2 regions of the Arthrobacter sp. ASL1 genome follow, and region 1 is predicted to be linked to the other one. Evidence: riboswitches for the same ligand, from Rfam matches in the RefSeq annotation. Region 1 holds a riboswitch; the other holds the start of a gene.

The links. Region 1 has a riboswitch for S-adenosylmethionine ahead of AC1MEQ_RS10205 (O-acetylhomoserine aminocarboxypropyltransferase/cysteine synthase family protein). Riboswitches for the same ligand answer to the same signal wherever they lie in the genome.
Region 2: it holds a riboswitch for S-adenosylmethionine, as region 1 does, so the genes downstream of both, AC1MEQ_RS16215 (bifunctional o-acetylhomoserine/o-acetylserine sulfhydrylase) here and AC1MEQ_RS10205 (O-acetylhomoserine aminocarboxypropyltransferase/cysteine synthase family protein) in region 1, are expected to answer to the same signal.

The regions. Positions count from the first base shown of each region.
Region 1 is NZ_CM155284.1:2,165,808-2,173,250, forward strand. It holds gene AC1MEQ_RS10195 (ArsR/SmtB family transcription factor) at 1-792, shown strand, start outside; gene AC1MEQ_RS10200 (histidine phosphatase family protein) at 747-1,394, opposite strand; SAM riboswitch class I at 1,505-1,598, shown strand; gene AC1MEQ_RS10205 (O-acetylhomoserine aminocarboxypropyltransferase/cysteine synthase family protein) at 1,694-3,058, shown strand; gene AC1MEQ_RS10210 (CoA-binding protein) at 3,055-3,567, shown strand; gene AC1MEQ_RS10215 (ArsR/SmtB family transcription factor) at 3,714-4,331, opposite strand; gene AC1MEQ_RS10220 (MFS transporter) at 4,410-5,759, shown strand; gene AC1MEQ_RS10225 (carbon-nitrogen hydrolase family protein) at 5,749-6,546, opposite strand; gene AC1MEQ_RS10230 (MFS transporter) at 6,639-6,935, shown strand; gene AC1MEQ_RS10235 (FAD-dependent monooxygenase) at 6,945-7,443, shown strand, end outside.
Region 2 is NZ_CM155284.1:3,437,234-3,444,676, reverse strand. It holds gene AC1MEQ_RS16245 (RNA-binding S4 domain-containing protein) at 4-231, shown strand; gene AC1MEQ_RS16240 (alpha/beta hydrolase) at 256-903, opposite strand; gene AC1MEQ_RS16235 (SGNH/GDSL hydrolase family protein) at 1,017-1,904, shown strand; gene AC1MEQ_RS16230 (hypothetical protein) at 2,038-2,673, shown strand; gene AC1MEQ_RS16225 (helix-turn-helix domain-containing protein) at 2,747-2,944, shown strand; gene metX (homoserine O-acetyltransferase MetX) at 2,935-4,110, opposite strand; gene AC1MEQ_RS16215 (bifunctional o-acetylhomoserine/o-acetylserine sulfhydrylase) at 4,128-5,495, opposite strand; SAM riboswitch class IV at 5,561-5,677, opposite strand; gene AC1MEQ_RS16210 (VOC family protein) at 5,839-6,483, shown strand; gene AC1MEQ_RS16205 (SGNH/GDSL hydrolase family protein) at 6,875-7,443, opposite strand, start outside.

The DNA of each region.
Region 1 (7,443 bases):
GTGCGCCCCCACGGGTACATGGCCGATGCCCTGACCCCCACGCCCAGCCGGCACGGCTCCTTCGAGGACTCGCTGGCCGACGTCGCCGCCGTGGATCCGGGGATGTGGCAAGACAACCTGGAGTACCTGCGGCGTTTCGACCCGGTGCGGCGCGTCGTGCAGACCGCGGACCTGCTCTTGGACGATCTCGAGGCGGGCATCCCGATGATCATCTCGGCCCTGTCCTGGTACTGGGACCTGGCCATCCGGCCCTGGTGGCCGCGACTGCGCTCCCTGCAGCTCGAGGATATCGACTGGCGGTTGGCCCAGATCTCCCAGCACGGCATCCACGAGGTCTTGAAGTCACTTCACCCCAGCGTGGTCCCGACGGCGACCGGCCTGGACATCATCCGGGATTGCGATGCGGACGAACCTCCTGAACCCGGTTCCGGGCTGATCCTGGTCCCGAATGCGTTCATCTGGCCGGAGACGCTGGTGCTGAACGTCGCCCCGTTCGTCCCCACGTTGACGTATGCCCCGCGCGGCGTCGGCCGGCTCTGGGAAACCGCCACGTCCTGCCCCGACGACCCGCTCGCCAAGCTGCTGGGGCGCACCCGGGCACAGATCCTGGCCCAGCTCGATGTCCCCATGACGACGACGCAGCTCGCCTGTGCGCTGGATCTCGCCCCGGCCACGGTCAGCACCCATCTGAAGGTGATGTCCGAGGGCGGACTGGCCGCCTCGCTGCGGACCGGGCGCGAGGTGTTCTACCGGCGTGCGGACATCGGCGAAAGCCTGCTGGCGGCCCGCTGACCCGACGGCGTCCCGGTCAGATCCTGGACGTCCGGGGCACCCGGGACGTCGCCCGGACCCGGAATCCCCAGCAGGTCGGCGTCGATCTCCACGACCTCCCCATTGAGCACGCGGGGATGGTGCACGCCGAGCAGAGAGCCGGCCACCAGGCGGATCAGGGTGCCGTGGGCGACGACCACGATGTTGGACGCCGAATGCACGGCGACGATCCCGCGCAGCGCCATCAGGGCCCGGGACACCACGCCGGCTTCCGGCTCGGCGGTGGACAGCAGCTCATCCAACTCCGCCCGGCCCATCCCCGCGACGACCCGGCCCTCGCCGTCACCGTAATGACGTTCCTGCAGGTCGGATACCGGGGTGATCGCGTCGAGCCCCAGCGCGCGGCCCACGATGGCCGCAGTTTCCACGGCCTGCCCCAACGGCGAGGAGACCAGCAGGTCCCAGGCGCCGCCGTCGTGCCCCAGGCGTTCCAGGTCCCGAGCCGCACCCTCGGCCTGGGCGCGGCCGGTGTTGTTCAAGGGGATGTCGGTCTGTCCCTGGAGCCGTTGCTCGGCGTTCCAGTCGGTTTCGCCGTGGCGGACCAGTGCAATGCGTGTTCCCATTCTTCCAGCCTACGGGGCGCGGCGACCGCCTTTTCTTCGATCCAGCCTCGGCAGACTGCCACGCTGCGCAACATTCTTTGATGACCGGCGCAGGTTTGCGACCATGGAGGGGACCATCCCGAGCGGCCGAGAGATCTGGCTTGTCGACGCCGCAGCAACCACCGGAAGCCACCGGAGCGGTGCTAACGCCAGAGGCGATGGAGCGCAGCCGCACATCGGTTGCAGGGTTCCCCGGCGGACCGCACCATGGCCGGGATCGGCACCAGCCGGAAACCAACCTCGAAGGAGCCAACGCCTAGATGTCGGATCACCAGTTCGGATTCCGTACGCGCGCACTGCACGCCGGGGGCACCCCCGATGCCGAGCACGGCGCCCGCGCCGTGCCGATCTACCAGTCCACCTCGTTTGTGTTCAAGGACACCGACGACGCCGCGAACCTGTTCGCCCTGCAGAAGTACGGCAACATCTACTCCCGGATCGGCAACCCCACCGTTGCCGCGTTCGAGGAGCGCATCGCCTCGCTGGAAGGCGGGATCGGCGCGGTGGCCACCGCCTCCGGCATGGCCGCCGAGTTCATCACGTTCGCGGCGTTGACGCAGGCCGGGGACCACATCGTGGCCTCGTCCAAGCTCTACGGCGGCACCATCACCCAGCTGGACGTGACGCTGCGCCGCTTCGGCGTGGACACCACGTTCGTGGACAGCAACGAGGCGGCCGACTTCGCCGCGGCGCTCCGCCCGGAGACGAAGGCGCTGTACACGGAGATCGTGGCCAACCCCTCCGGCGACATCGCCGACCTGAAGGGCCTGGCGGCCGTCGCGCACGAGGCTGGCATCCCGCTGATCGTGGACTCCACGCTCACCCCGCCCTACATCTTGCGCCCGATCGAGCACGGCGCCGACATCGTCATCCATTCGGCCACGAAGTTCCTCGGCGGACACGGCACCACGCTCGGCGGCGTTGTCGTCGAATCCGGGCGCTTCAACTGGGGCAACGGGAAGTTCCCGACCATGACCGAGCCCGTCCCCTCCTACGGCAACGTCTCCTGGTGGGGGAACTTCGGCGAGTATGGGTTCCTGACCAAGCTGCGCTCCGAGCAGCTGCGCGACATCGGCCCCTCGCTGCCCGCCCAGTCGGCCTTCCAGCTGCTGCAGGGCGTCGAGACGCTCCCGCAGCGCATGGACGCCCACCTGGCCAACGCGTACCGGGTGGCCGAGTGGCTCGAGGCCGACCCGCGGGTGACCTACGTGAACTTCGCCGGGCTGCCCTCCCACCCCCAGCACGAGCGTGCGAAGGACCTGTTGCCCGGCGGCGTCGGCTCGGTGTTCAGCTTCGGGGTCGCCGGAGGACGCAAGGCCGGCGGACGGTTCATCGAGGCACTGCAGCTGGCCAGCCACCTGGCCAACATCGGCGACGCCCGCACCCTCGTCCTGCACCCGGGATCGACGACCCACCAGCAGCTGTCCGCCGACCAGCTGGCCGCCGCCGGTGTGCCGGAGGACCTGATCCGGCTTTCGATTGGGCTCGAGGACGTCGAGGACATCATCTGGGACCTGGACCAGGCACTGACCGCCTCCCAGCAGGCGCCCGCCACCCCGGCCGAGGATGGAGCCGCCTGCGCGGTCCCGTCAGGTGCCGGCGAGCAGATCGGAGCCGGAAAATGAGCGCGGAAACCACGCAGCGCGGCTGGGTCGGCCCCTCGGCCCCCGAACGGCTGAACATCCTGCGGTCCACGAAGTCGATCGCGATCGTGGGGGCCTCGGACAAGACCGCCCGCGCGTCCTACTTTGTGGCGACCTACCTGAACAGCTCCACGGGCTACGACCTGTACTTCATCAACCCGATCCTCGCGGCGAAGCGTGTCGAGATCCTGGGCCACCCGGTGTACGCCTCATTGGCGGACCTGCCGGTGGCGCCGGATCTGGTCGAGGTCTTCCGCAAGGCCGAGGACACCCCCGGGATCGTCGAGGAGGCCCACCAGGCCGGAGCCCAGACCGTGTGGCTGCAGCTGGGCATCTGGAACGAGGAGGCCGCCGAGCTGGCCGAGTCGTACGGCATGCATGCCATCATGGACCGCTGCGTGAAGATCGAGCATGCGCGCTTCCACGGCGGCCTGCACCTGGCCGGTTTCAACACCGGCGTCGTCTCCTCCAAACGGCAGGTGCTCGCCTAGGTTTCCGGAATCACTGCACGACGGCGGCCCGTCCCCTTCCGGGGTGGCGGGCCGCCGGTCTGCTCGGGGTCACGGTGCTGGGCTACGACGGGCAGCTCGTCGAGATGGACGCGGTGGCGGCGGTCATCGACTGACCGCCCGGCGCCTCACAGGTCTTCGCGCGCCGCCATGAAGGTGTAGTCCCAGGCCCGGACGCCGTCGGCCTCGTCCGACTCCGCGGGGAGTCGGTGCAGCGAACGCGCCCGGTCCAGCACCTCACCGACCTCCGTGAAGACCCGATCCGCCTCGTCCCGGGTCAGCCGCAGCGTCCCCAAGCTGAGGTCCGCCTTCGGTTCGGGCTCACGTCCGGTCGCAAAGTTCGGCGCCCAAGCCGTCACCTTGGCGACCATCTCCTGCTGGTCCAGCGTCACCTGGTCCAAATAGGCGGCCAGCGGGGCCTCGTCCTCCGGACCGATCGGGACGTCGGGCGAACCGACCCGGTAGGACTGGACCGCTCCCTTCCAGACCCGGTCGCGTCGGTCACGGGCGAACTCGGGGGCCTCCTCGACGAAACCCGCATCGGCGAGCGTGCGCAGATGGAAGCTCAGCGTGTTGGCCGCCACACCGAGTTGCCGCGCCAGGTCGGTGGCGCGGGCATAGTCCTGCGCGCCGAGCACGGCGACGATCCGGCGGCGCAACGGATGCGCCATCGCCTTGAGCATCGGCGAGGTCATGACCTTCGGTTCGAGGTCCGGTGCGCGCGGTGGCTGGCGGTCGGTGTCCATGACACCAGTATACAAACCCGCCGCAAAAGTTGCGCAACTACTCTTGCGCAAATACTCGTGCGGATCTACGATCGTCGTATGGACCCCCTCCAACCCCACCCCGCCACCGCGTCCTCTCCTCCGGGCGCTCCCGCGGAGACCGGGCGGCCCCCGGCGCTGTGGCGCAACCGCGACTACCGCTGGTGGCTGAGCACCGACACCTCCACCGGCCTCGGCCGCGCGCTGCACAACTTCGCGGTCCCGCTGTTGGCGCTCTACATCACCGGCGACCCGGCCCAGGCCGGCATTATCGCGGCCATCGGCCAGGTCGGCCGCGTCGCCGCCACGCTTCCCGGCGGCGTCCTGGCCGACCGGCACGACCGCCGCCGGCTCATCCTGCTGGGTACCGCCACCGGGGTCCTGGTGGCCGCCGCGCTGGCCGTCTTCCAGGTCGCCGGGATGCTCGGCTTCTGGCTGCTGACCGTCCTGAACCTGCTGATGAACGTGCGCAGCGGGCTGTTCGACGGGGTACCGAACGCCGCGCTGAAGGCCGTCGTGGAACCGCGCTCGCTCGGTTCGGCCATGGCCGCCAACCAGGGCCGCGACGCCGTCGTCAGCCTGGCCGGCGGCCCGGTCGGCGGGGTCCTGCTCGTCATCGGCCACGCGGTGCCGTTCGCCGCGACCGCCGTACTCAACCTCTTCGGGCTCCTCTCGGTCTTGCGCATCCGCACCGACCTGCGTCCGCAGCGCGGCAACCCGGAGCACGACGGCGATGCCCCCTCCAGCCACACCGGCTACCTCCGCGAGGCATGGGAGGGCTTCTCCTGGCTGTTGCACCGCCCGGAACTGCGCGGTGTCATGGCCATCTCCACCATCGTGAACCTGGGCATGAATGCCTCGGTCACCGCCGTCGTCTTCGGCCTGCAGCAGCGCGGCGAGTCACCGGCGACCATCGGGGTCGCCACCGCTTCCGTCGGCGTCGGCATGCTGGCCGGCGCCCTGCTGGCACCGCCGCTGGTGCGGCGGGTGGCCACCGGCTGGCTGAGCACCGTGGGACTGGCCATGTGCGCCGGAGCGGTGGCGGTGCTGCCCTTCGTCCACTCGGTTCCGGCCATCTGCATCGTCCTGGGGGCCAGCATGTTCGCCGCGCCCGCGCTGAACGCCTCGCTGCTCGGCTACTTCACGGTCGCGGTGCCCACCCATCTGCTGGGCCGGGCCAACAGCGCCCTGGACCTTCTCGCCATGGGCGCGGTCCCCCTGGCCCCGCTGGTCGCGGGCTTTGGCTACGCTGCCTGGGGATGGACCGGAGTGCTGGCGCTATGTGCGGGGATCTGTGCCGTCGCCGTCGTGCTGGCGTTCTGCAACCGCCGGCTGATGGCCATCCCCGCGTCGGCCCAGTGGGAGGAGCATGCCGCGGCCAACGCCCGCGAGGCGGCGCTCAGGCGCTGACGTCGGTGCCGATCCGGCGGTTGGCCAGCACGGGAAGGAACTCGCGGACCTCGTCGATCCGGCGACGGGTGACATCGACAGTGACCAGCGCCTCGGTCTCGTCGTCGAGGAAGTCCACCGGAATGCCCATCGGGTCCAAGATGGCCGAGTGCCCCACCGTGTTCGTCGAGCTCGTGCCCGCGGCGGCCACCCACACCGTGTTCTCCACGGCCCGCGCCTTGAGCAGCGTCTCCCAGTGGTCGATCTTGAAGTCGCCCTTGAACCACGCGGCAGCCACCAGCACTACGTCGGCTCCGGCCACGGCGAGCCGGCGGGCCATCTCGGGGAACCGGATGTCGTAGCAGGTCATGACCCCGACGTTCAGGCCGCCGATCTCGAAGACGGGTACGGCAGAGACGTCGCCGGACTTGATGCGGGTGGACTCCTGGTAGGAGAAGGCGTCGTAGAGGTGGATCTTGCGGTAGGTGCCCAGGATCCTGCCGGTCGCGTCCACGACCACCAGCGTGTTGTAGGGCTGGGGTTCCCCGCTCGGCTCGTAGCCACCGGCGACGATGGCGATCTCGAATTCGGCGGCCAGTAGGGAGACCTGCTGTACGAACGTGCTCCAGTCCCGATCCACCACGGGGGCCAGCGGCCCGTCGATCTTGCGGACCGTGAACATGGTCTCCTCAGGAAAGAGCACCAGCTCGGCCCCGGAATCCTTGGCCCGGGCCACGATCCGGCGGACCACCTGCAGGTTCTCCTCCAGCGCCCCGCTGGGCGAGAGCTGTCCAACACTGATCTTCATGGTCTTTGCCTTCCTGCCGGTCCCACCAGCGTACCCATGATCGACCAAATGGTGGATGCCCTCCCCGACTACCGATCCGTAACGTTTTAACCGTGAAGAAGCCCTCCCCCAACAAGTGGGCCGCCCTGGCCGCGCTCCTGCTCACCGCAGGGTGCCTCGGGGACCGGCTGGGCCGGCGCAAGCTGTTCTCCATCGGCGTCGTCCTCTTCCTCGCCGGCAGCCTGTTCGCCGCAGCCGCCGACTCATCGGGCACGCTGATTGCCGGGCGCGCCCTGCAAGGCGTCGGCGGGGCCGCGGTGCTGCCCACGGCCCGGGCCATCCAGGCCGCCGGATCCGCCGCGGAAAAACAGGTACGGGACACCGGTGACGGGGCCGGAACCGGCGCGTAGCCTGACCCCATGGAGAGCAACCAGCGCGAGGTGGATGTCTGCGTCATCGGTGCCGGCCCGACGGGCCTGATGGCCGGGAATTGGCTCGAACGCCTCGGCGTGGATGCCGTCGTCGTCGACGGCAAGGAGGGCCCCACCCGGGAGTCCCGTGCGCTGGGCGTCCAGGCGCGGACCATGGAGATCTACGCCCAGCTCGGGGTCGTCGAGCAGGTGCTGGCCCAGGCGGTGCCGGCCAACGAGCTGCGTCCGGGAGTCGACCGCCAATCGTGGAGCGCGGTCCCGCTGGGCGCCATCGGCAAGGGGTTGACCCGCTACCCGGGGATCCACATCCTGGAACAGCACGCCAACGAAACGATCCTGGCCGACCGCCTCGCGGCGCGTGGCCGCCCGGTCCGGTGGAACACCCGGATGACCGCCCTGAGCCAGGACGAGGAGCGGGTACACGTCACCGTCACAACGCCGGAGGGCACTTCCGAGACCATCTCCGCCCGCTACGTCATCGCGGCCG
Region 2 (7,443 bases), 1.3 Mb from region 1:
GTCATGACTTCTGCGCAGCCCCAACCCATCAGCATCCGCGACGATTCGATCCGGTTGGGCCAGTTGCTGAAGCTGGCGAGCCTGGCCGAAGACGGTTTCCATGCCAAGGAACTCGTCGAAAACGGCATGGTCAAGGTCAACGGCGACATCGAGACCCGCCGCGGCAAGCAACTTCACGTCGGCGACGTCGTCACCCTGGGCGACGAGTCCGTCGTCGTCGCCGCCGAGTAGGCCCGCCCCCGGACGCCCTCCGGTTCAGGCCCCCAGGACGTGGTGGCGCAGGAATTCGGAGACGTGCTTCATCTCCGGCTCCGACACGCTGTGGGTCATACCCGCGTAGAGCATCTTCGTCAGGTCGGTGTGTTCGCCGGCCCAGTCGAGCGTGAACTCGATCTTGTCGTCGGTGATGACGGTGTCGGCCTGCCCGCGGCCCCAGAACAGCGGGCGCTGTGCCGACTTGGTCGCCGCGTCGTCGAAGAACGTGTTGCCCTCCGCCGGAACGGCGAAACCCGACAGGCCGATAACGGCGGCTATCTCGTCCGGGCGGTGGCGCAGGACCGAGGTGGCTACGGCCATGCCCATGGAGAAGCCCAGAACGGTCACCGAGGAGTGCTGGTCCTTCACCGAGTCGATCCAGGCCCAGACATCCGTAACGGCCTGCACCACCCGCTCGGTTGAATAGTCGGGTTCGTGCATCAGCGGGAACCAGGTATAGCCGGGCCCCATCGCGTAGGGCGCCCTGACCGAGGCCAGCGTGAATTCCTCCGGCAGCATCGGGGCCAGCCCGATCAGGTCCTTCTCGTGGGACAGGTACCCGTGGAAGAGGACGAGCAGCGGGGTGCCCGCGCGCTCGGCTTCCGGGCGGGACCAGGCAACGATGGGCTGGGGCAAGGTGTCTGTCATGCCGCCATTGAATCATGTGGCTGGCCGACGCGCGGGCCTCGATGACCGTACGCGTCTTTCCCCGCCCCGGTGCCCGGATGGTCAACTTGGTTGCCCGGTGGAACAATGTACCCGTGAGTAGCGACGCGCCATCGGCACCAGAACACCAGAGCAATTCCCTCCTCGCCGTGAACGGGGCCGCCGGCCATCCGTGGCGGCGCATGGTCTCCTTGGGGGATTCCTTTACCGAGGGCATCGGGGACCCGGATACACAGAGCCCTGGAGGACACCGCGGCTGGGCCGATCGCGTCGCCGAACAACTCAGCCGGGGCGTGGACGACTTCGCCTACGCCAACCTGGCGATCCGTGGACGCTTGGTGAACCAGATCCAGGCGGAGCAGCTTGAACCCGCGGTGGCATTGAAACCAGATCTCATCACGGTCTGCGCCGGCGGGAACGACGTCCTGCGGCCGGGCGGTGACCCGGACGCGCTGGCCGTGGTGATGGACGACTTCATCGCCCGGCTCGCCGCAACGGGCGCCACCGTGCTGCTGTTCAACGGTCCCGACATCGGCGAAACGCCGGTCCTCGGTTCCATGCGCGGACGGGTGGCCATCTACAACGAGAACCTCCGGACCGTCGCTGCCCGACACGACGCGATCATCGCCGACATGTGGGCGATGCGCGAATTGCATGAGCCGCGGATGTGGGCGCCCGATCGTCTGCACTTCTCGCCGTTGGGCCACCACACGATCGCGATGATGGTCCTCGATACCCTCAACGTCGACCACGAGCTCAAGCACCTGGAGCCCCAGCCGTCCGAACCCAAGCCGTGGCGTACCGCCCGCCGGGAGGACCTGGTCTGGGCACGCACCCATTTGGCACCGTGGGTGCTCCGACGCCTGCGCCACCAGTCCAGCGGCGATGGCATCACGCCCAAGCGCCCGGAGGCGAAGCCCTTTGCCCCGGCCTCGTCGAGCCATAGCATCGGAGCCGGCGACCCGCAGGACGCCGCCGACTAGGAGAAGGCCACGGCAGGGCCGAAGTTCTTGGAGTCTGCGGTTCCGACTCTGACGTCGGGAGCACTTGCTTATCCCGCTTTTCGGGCTTATTGTTTATCGATATTATCGTTATTCAATATGGGGGTGGGCGCGCATGAAGTCACGTGGTTCCAGGTTCCGCCGTTTCCCACTCGTGTTGGCCACGGCCGTCGTGTGGCTGGTGGCGGTCGCCGCCGCCATCGGCGACCTTTTCCAGTTCGTCACCCTGGTTCGGGGAAGGGCCGCGCTGTCGTTTGGGTTTGGCGAAGGCTACCTTCCCCTGACCTGGCTACCGCAGTTACCGGTGGCCCAGCTCCGTGATGGGAGTGTCAGCAACCTGGGCGATGCGCCGCTGTGGGTCCGCGTCCTCGCCGCCGGCCCGACATTGGCGCATCTGGCCACGATCCTGATCGCCTGCCTGCTGGTCGTTCGGATCATCAACGGAATCGCCCGCGGGGTTCCATTCGGCGAACACGTTCTCCGCAGCTGGAAGTGGCTCATCGTCACCCTCCTGGCCGGCAGTACGCTCCAGGGCCTGTTCGATGTCGTCGCGGGCCAGGTGATCGAGGGCCTCATCACGTCGCCAATCGACGACGGGGGTTGGTTGTTCGGCGCTGATTATTCCGACCTGCTGGTCGCCCGACCGGATTGGCCAATCCTCCTGACGGTCCTGGGCATCATCGCGGCCACACTGGCGATCGCCTTCCAATCAGGCGCACGGCTGGAGAACGAGGTCGAGGGCGTTGTCTGATGCCCGATCCACACCACGGGCGGACGAGCACCTCATCGAATGCCATTTGGCGGCGGTGCTGGATGATCGCGGCATGACCCTGACCGAGCTCTCGAAACGGACGGGCATCACGCTGGCGAACCTCTCGATCCTGAAGACCAACAAGGCCAAGGCGGTCAGGTTCACCACGCTGACGGCCATCTGCATTGCCCTGGGGACGACGCCTGCCGAGCTCTTCACGTTCACGCCACTCGCACCGGAGGTCACCCGCCCGGCCGGGGATCAGGCGTAGAAGCCCGCCCGTAGAACCTGGTTGAGCTGTTCAATGTCGGTCAGGAAGCCATCATGGCCGATCGGTGAATTGATGTACTGCACCTTCGGGCTGCCCGGCAGGGCGGCGGCCAGCCGTTCGGACTGTCCCGGTGGGTACAGCCGGTCGCTGTCGACGGCGGCCACGAAGAATTCCACCCCGGCAGCCCGACGCACGGCGGGCTCGACCCCGCCCCGTCCGCGTCCGACGTCGTGCCCCACCAATGCCTCGGTGAGCACGACGTAGGAGTTCGCGTCGAAGCGGGTGACCAGTTTGCTGGCCTGGTGGTCCAGGTAGCTTTCGACCTGGTAGCGGCCGCGTTGGTAGTCCGCGCTGCCGAACGGGTCCTCGTCGCCCTGGCCCTCGTGCCCGAAGCGGATCTCCAGTTCGGGTTCGGAACGGTAGGTGATGTGGGCCAGGCGCCGGGCGATGCCGAGCCCCTCGATGGGGCCGGCACCGTGTCCGCGCGGCAGCGACCCGGCGGCCTCGAGCGATCCGGCGGCAGCCACGTCCCCGTAGAAGTTGCCTCCGTTGAAGGCCGGGTCGAGCCGGATGGCCTGGGTCTGGATCTGCCCGAACGCCACCTGCTCCGCGGAGGCGACGGCGGTTGCCGCGATGACCACGCAGCGGGCCACCCGCTCGGGGTACTCGACGGCCCATTCCAGGGCCCGCGCTCCGCCGAGGGAACCGCCCACGACGGAGTGCCAGCGCTGGACGCCGAGGTAATCGGCGAGCCGGGCCTCGGTGCGCACCGAGTCCCGGACGGTCGTGAACGGGAAGCGGGATCCCCACGGCCGGCCGTCCGGATCGAGGCTGGACGGGCCGGTCGAGCCGTAGCATCCACCGACCATGTTCGGCGCGACCACGAAGAACCGGTCGGTGTCGATGGTCTTGCCGGGACCGACGAACCCATCCCACCACCCGTCCTCGCGGCCATGTCCGCGGGCGACATGGGTGTCGCCGGTCAACGCGTGGAGCAGCAGGACAGCGTTGGAGGAATCGGGGTTCAGCGTTCCCCAGGTCTCATATCCCATCGTCACCTCGGGCAGCCAGCCGCCCGTCTCGAACCGGTAGCCACCGATCGGGACGCACTTGAGGATGCCGTCGCGGATGACCGGCGTGCTGCCGGTGCGGACCTGTTCCGTCACGTTGCCGACGCCCTGGGTCACCGGGCGCCCTGGGTTTCCCCAGCGCCTGCTGCTGCGTCAGCGGTGGCACCGGCGGGCACTGCCGCGGCGAATCCGAGCTCGAGGTCGGCGATGATGTCGTCGATGTGCTCGATGCCAACGGACAGGCGCACCAACCCGGGGCTCACCCCGGCTGCCACCTGCTCGGACTCGCTGAGCTGGGAGTGGGTGGTGGAGGCCGGGTGGATGACCAGCGAGCGGACGTCGCCGATGTTCGCGACGTTGGAGTGCAGTTCCAGCCCGTCGACGAAGGCACGCCCGGCCGCCTCGCCACCGGTGATCTCGAAGGCGAGGACCGCGCCGATGCCCCGGGGCCCGTACTTGCGGCCACGGTCGTACCAGCGGCTGGATGCCAGCCCGGCGAAGGCGACGGATTCGACCTGGGAATGGGCCTCGAGCCACTCGGCGACCTTTTGCGCGTTCGCCACGTGGCGTTCCATGCGCAGGCTGAGGGTCTCCAGGCCCTGCGCGATGAGGAAGGCGTTGAAGGGGGCAACGGCGGATCCCAGGTCGCGCAGCAGCTGCACGCGCGCCTTGAGGATGAACGCCAGATTGGCCCCCAGGGCGCCGTTGACGCCGAGGTCGCGGGCGAAAACCAGCCCGTTGTAGGACTCGTCCGGGGTGTTGAAACCCGGGAATTTCTCCGGATCCTGCGCGAAGTCGAACTTGCCCGAATCCACGATGACCCCGGCGACGGCGGTGCCGTGGCCGCCCAGGTACTTGGTGGCCGAGTGCACCACGATGTCGGCACCCCATTCGATGGGGCGGATCAGGTACGGGGTGGCCAGCGTGTTGTCCACGATCAGCGGGACGCCGGCGGCGTGGGCCACCTGGCTGATGCCTTCGATGTCCAGCACGTCCTGGCGTGGGTTGGAGACCGCTTCGCCGAAGAAGGCCTTCGTGTTCGGCTGGACCGCGGCACGCCACTCGTCGATGTTGTCCGGGTGCGCCACGAACGTGACCTCGATGCCCAGCCGGCGCAGCGTGTGCTTGAGCAGGTTCTGCGTTCCGCCGTACAGACTCGGGCTGGCCACGATGTGGTCACCGGATCCGGCGAGGTTGAGGATCGAGAAGGTGGTGGCTGCCTGCCCGGAGGCCAGCAGCAGCGCGCCGACGCCGCCTTCGAGGTCTGCGATGCGGTTTTCCACCGCTTCCTGCGTCGGGTTGCCGATGCGGGTGTAGATCGGCTCGAGCTCCTGCAGGGCGAAACGGGCGGCGGCACTCTCGGCGCTCGGGAAGACGAACGACGTCGTCTGGTAGATCGGCAGCGCCCGGGCACCGGTGGTGGGATCGGGAGCCTGTCCGGCGTGGACCTGGCGGGTTTCAAAAGACCATGATGCGGACATGTGTTGTCCCCTTCTACTGCTCAGGGGCCCCTGTTCCACGACGCCCCCTCGGGGTGCCGGGAGGTGACCCGCGCTTGCCCGTTCTCCGAGCGGAGGCGGACCCGGTCTTCACCCGGGGCACCCCACCGCGAGTGGAGGGTTGCCGGCCAGCAAACCGGGGTTTTGCGCTGGCACTCATGACCTGCATCCAGTGTTCTAGATCGTCCGATGCCCCGCAACCCATGCCCGCCCAATGTGACGATGCGCGCAACAATCGCCCAGGCCGCGGACTGGAAATGCGCACACCATGTGACTTAGGTGATCCTAAGTCGAGACACACCTCACAAAGTGCCATCATGAACGCATGATGAGGTTGGATCACGTTTCATACGCATGCGGACCAGACGGGCTGGCCGCCACGGCTGCCCGTGTAGCCAAGACCCTGGGGATCGAGTCCGTCAAGGGCGGCATCCATCCCCGCTTCGGCACGAGGAATGTCATTTTCCCGTTGCTGAACACGCAGTATCTGGAGGTCGTGGAGGTCCTGGACCACCCGGCGTCGGACAAGGCCCCCTTCGGGCAGGCCGTTCGCGCCCGCTCCGAAATGGGCGGCGGTTGGATGGGCTGGTGCGTCTGCGTCGACGATCTGGCCCCGTTCGAGGAGCGCCTGGGCCGCTCCTCCGTTCCGGGCAACCGCAAGTTCCCCGACGGCCAGGAACTGACCTGGCAGCAGATCGGCATCAAGGGCCTGATCGCCGACCCCCAGGTGCCCTACATGCTGCGCTGGGATGACGGCACCGACCACCTTCACCCGTCCAAGGCGCTGGAGCCCAACAGCCGCATCTCCGGCATCACGATCGCGGGTTCGGTCGAGCGCGTCCGGGAATGGCTGGGCACCCCGGCGGAGTCGCCGCTGGGGGATGTCGCCGTCGAGTGGGAAGCACCCAATGGCACCCCGGGCATCATGTCGGTGACCTTTGAGACCCCACAGGGGACCATCACCCTCTGACCCGGAGTCCCGGATCAAGAAACTGCACGACGGCGGCCCCCGGGCCGCCGTCGTTTGTCTTGCCCCTCGCGGGCGGCGGCACCCCGGCCGCCGCGACTCCTCCGCCAGGGTCCCCTGCCTGGGTTCCCGACGGGAGGGTGGGCAACCGCTGCGGTTCCACCACCAGTGCGGCGGCCCCGGGGTGTCGATGGTGGCGCAACAGACCCCCATCGTGACGGTCCACCCGACCGATGGCCGGTGCGGGCTCCGTGGTGCGCCCCGGCCTGTGGCCTCGACTGAACCGCCAGCCGTCGATCCCGACGGTAGCCCGTACCGGTGGCAGATGGTGCGCCACACCGTACCTGACTATTCACCGCAGGACAGGTAGTCCCTACCCGCTGCTGCCCGGAAACTACTGAGATGCGCCACCGGCCAACCGGCCCGGCCCGGCTCCTGCCGCCCTCGCCCCGCTGCCCACCGCACCGAAGGGTCCGGAATCCGCGAAGGCGTAGTCCGCGAAGCGTTCGCCGATCAACCGATGCGCCGCAGTATCCGGGTGCAGGTTGTCGGGCAACGGCAGGTCGGTGGCATCCGCTGCTCCGTACAGGTCGGTTCCCTCGAGGTAGTGCAGGTTCGCATCGGCCGAGCGGCGTCCTGCCAGCGAACGCATCTCCCGGCGGATCACTTGCAACGTCAACCGCCCCAAGGCCTCGTCCCCCGGGGTCCCGGTGGCGATGAACTTCACCTGCTCCGTGCCCATGCTGGCCGGGTCGAAGCCCCCGGGGCCCGGAGTGTCCTCATGGATCCCGCAGAAGATCGGGGACACCAGCACGATCGGCGTCGTGGGATGCCCGTCGCGGATGGTGTCCAGGAAGCCGTGGATCGCCGGGACCAGGGCGCGCACCCGCATCCCGTCCAGGTTCACGATGTTGATGCCCAGCTTGATGCTGATGAAGTCCGCCGGCGCATCGCGGATGACCC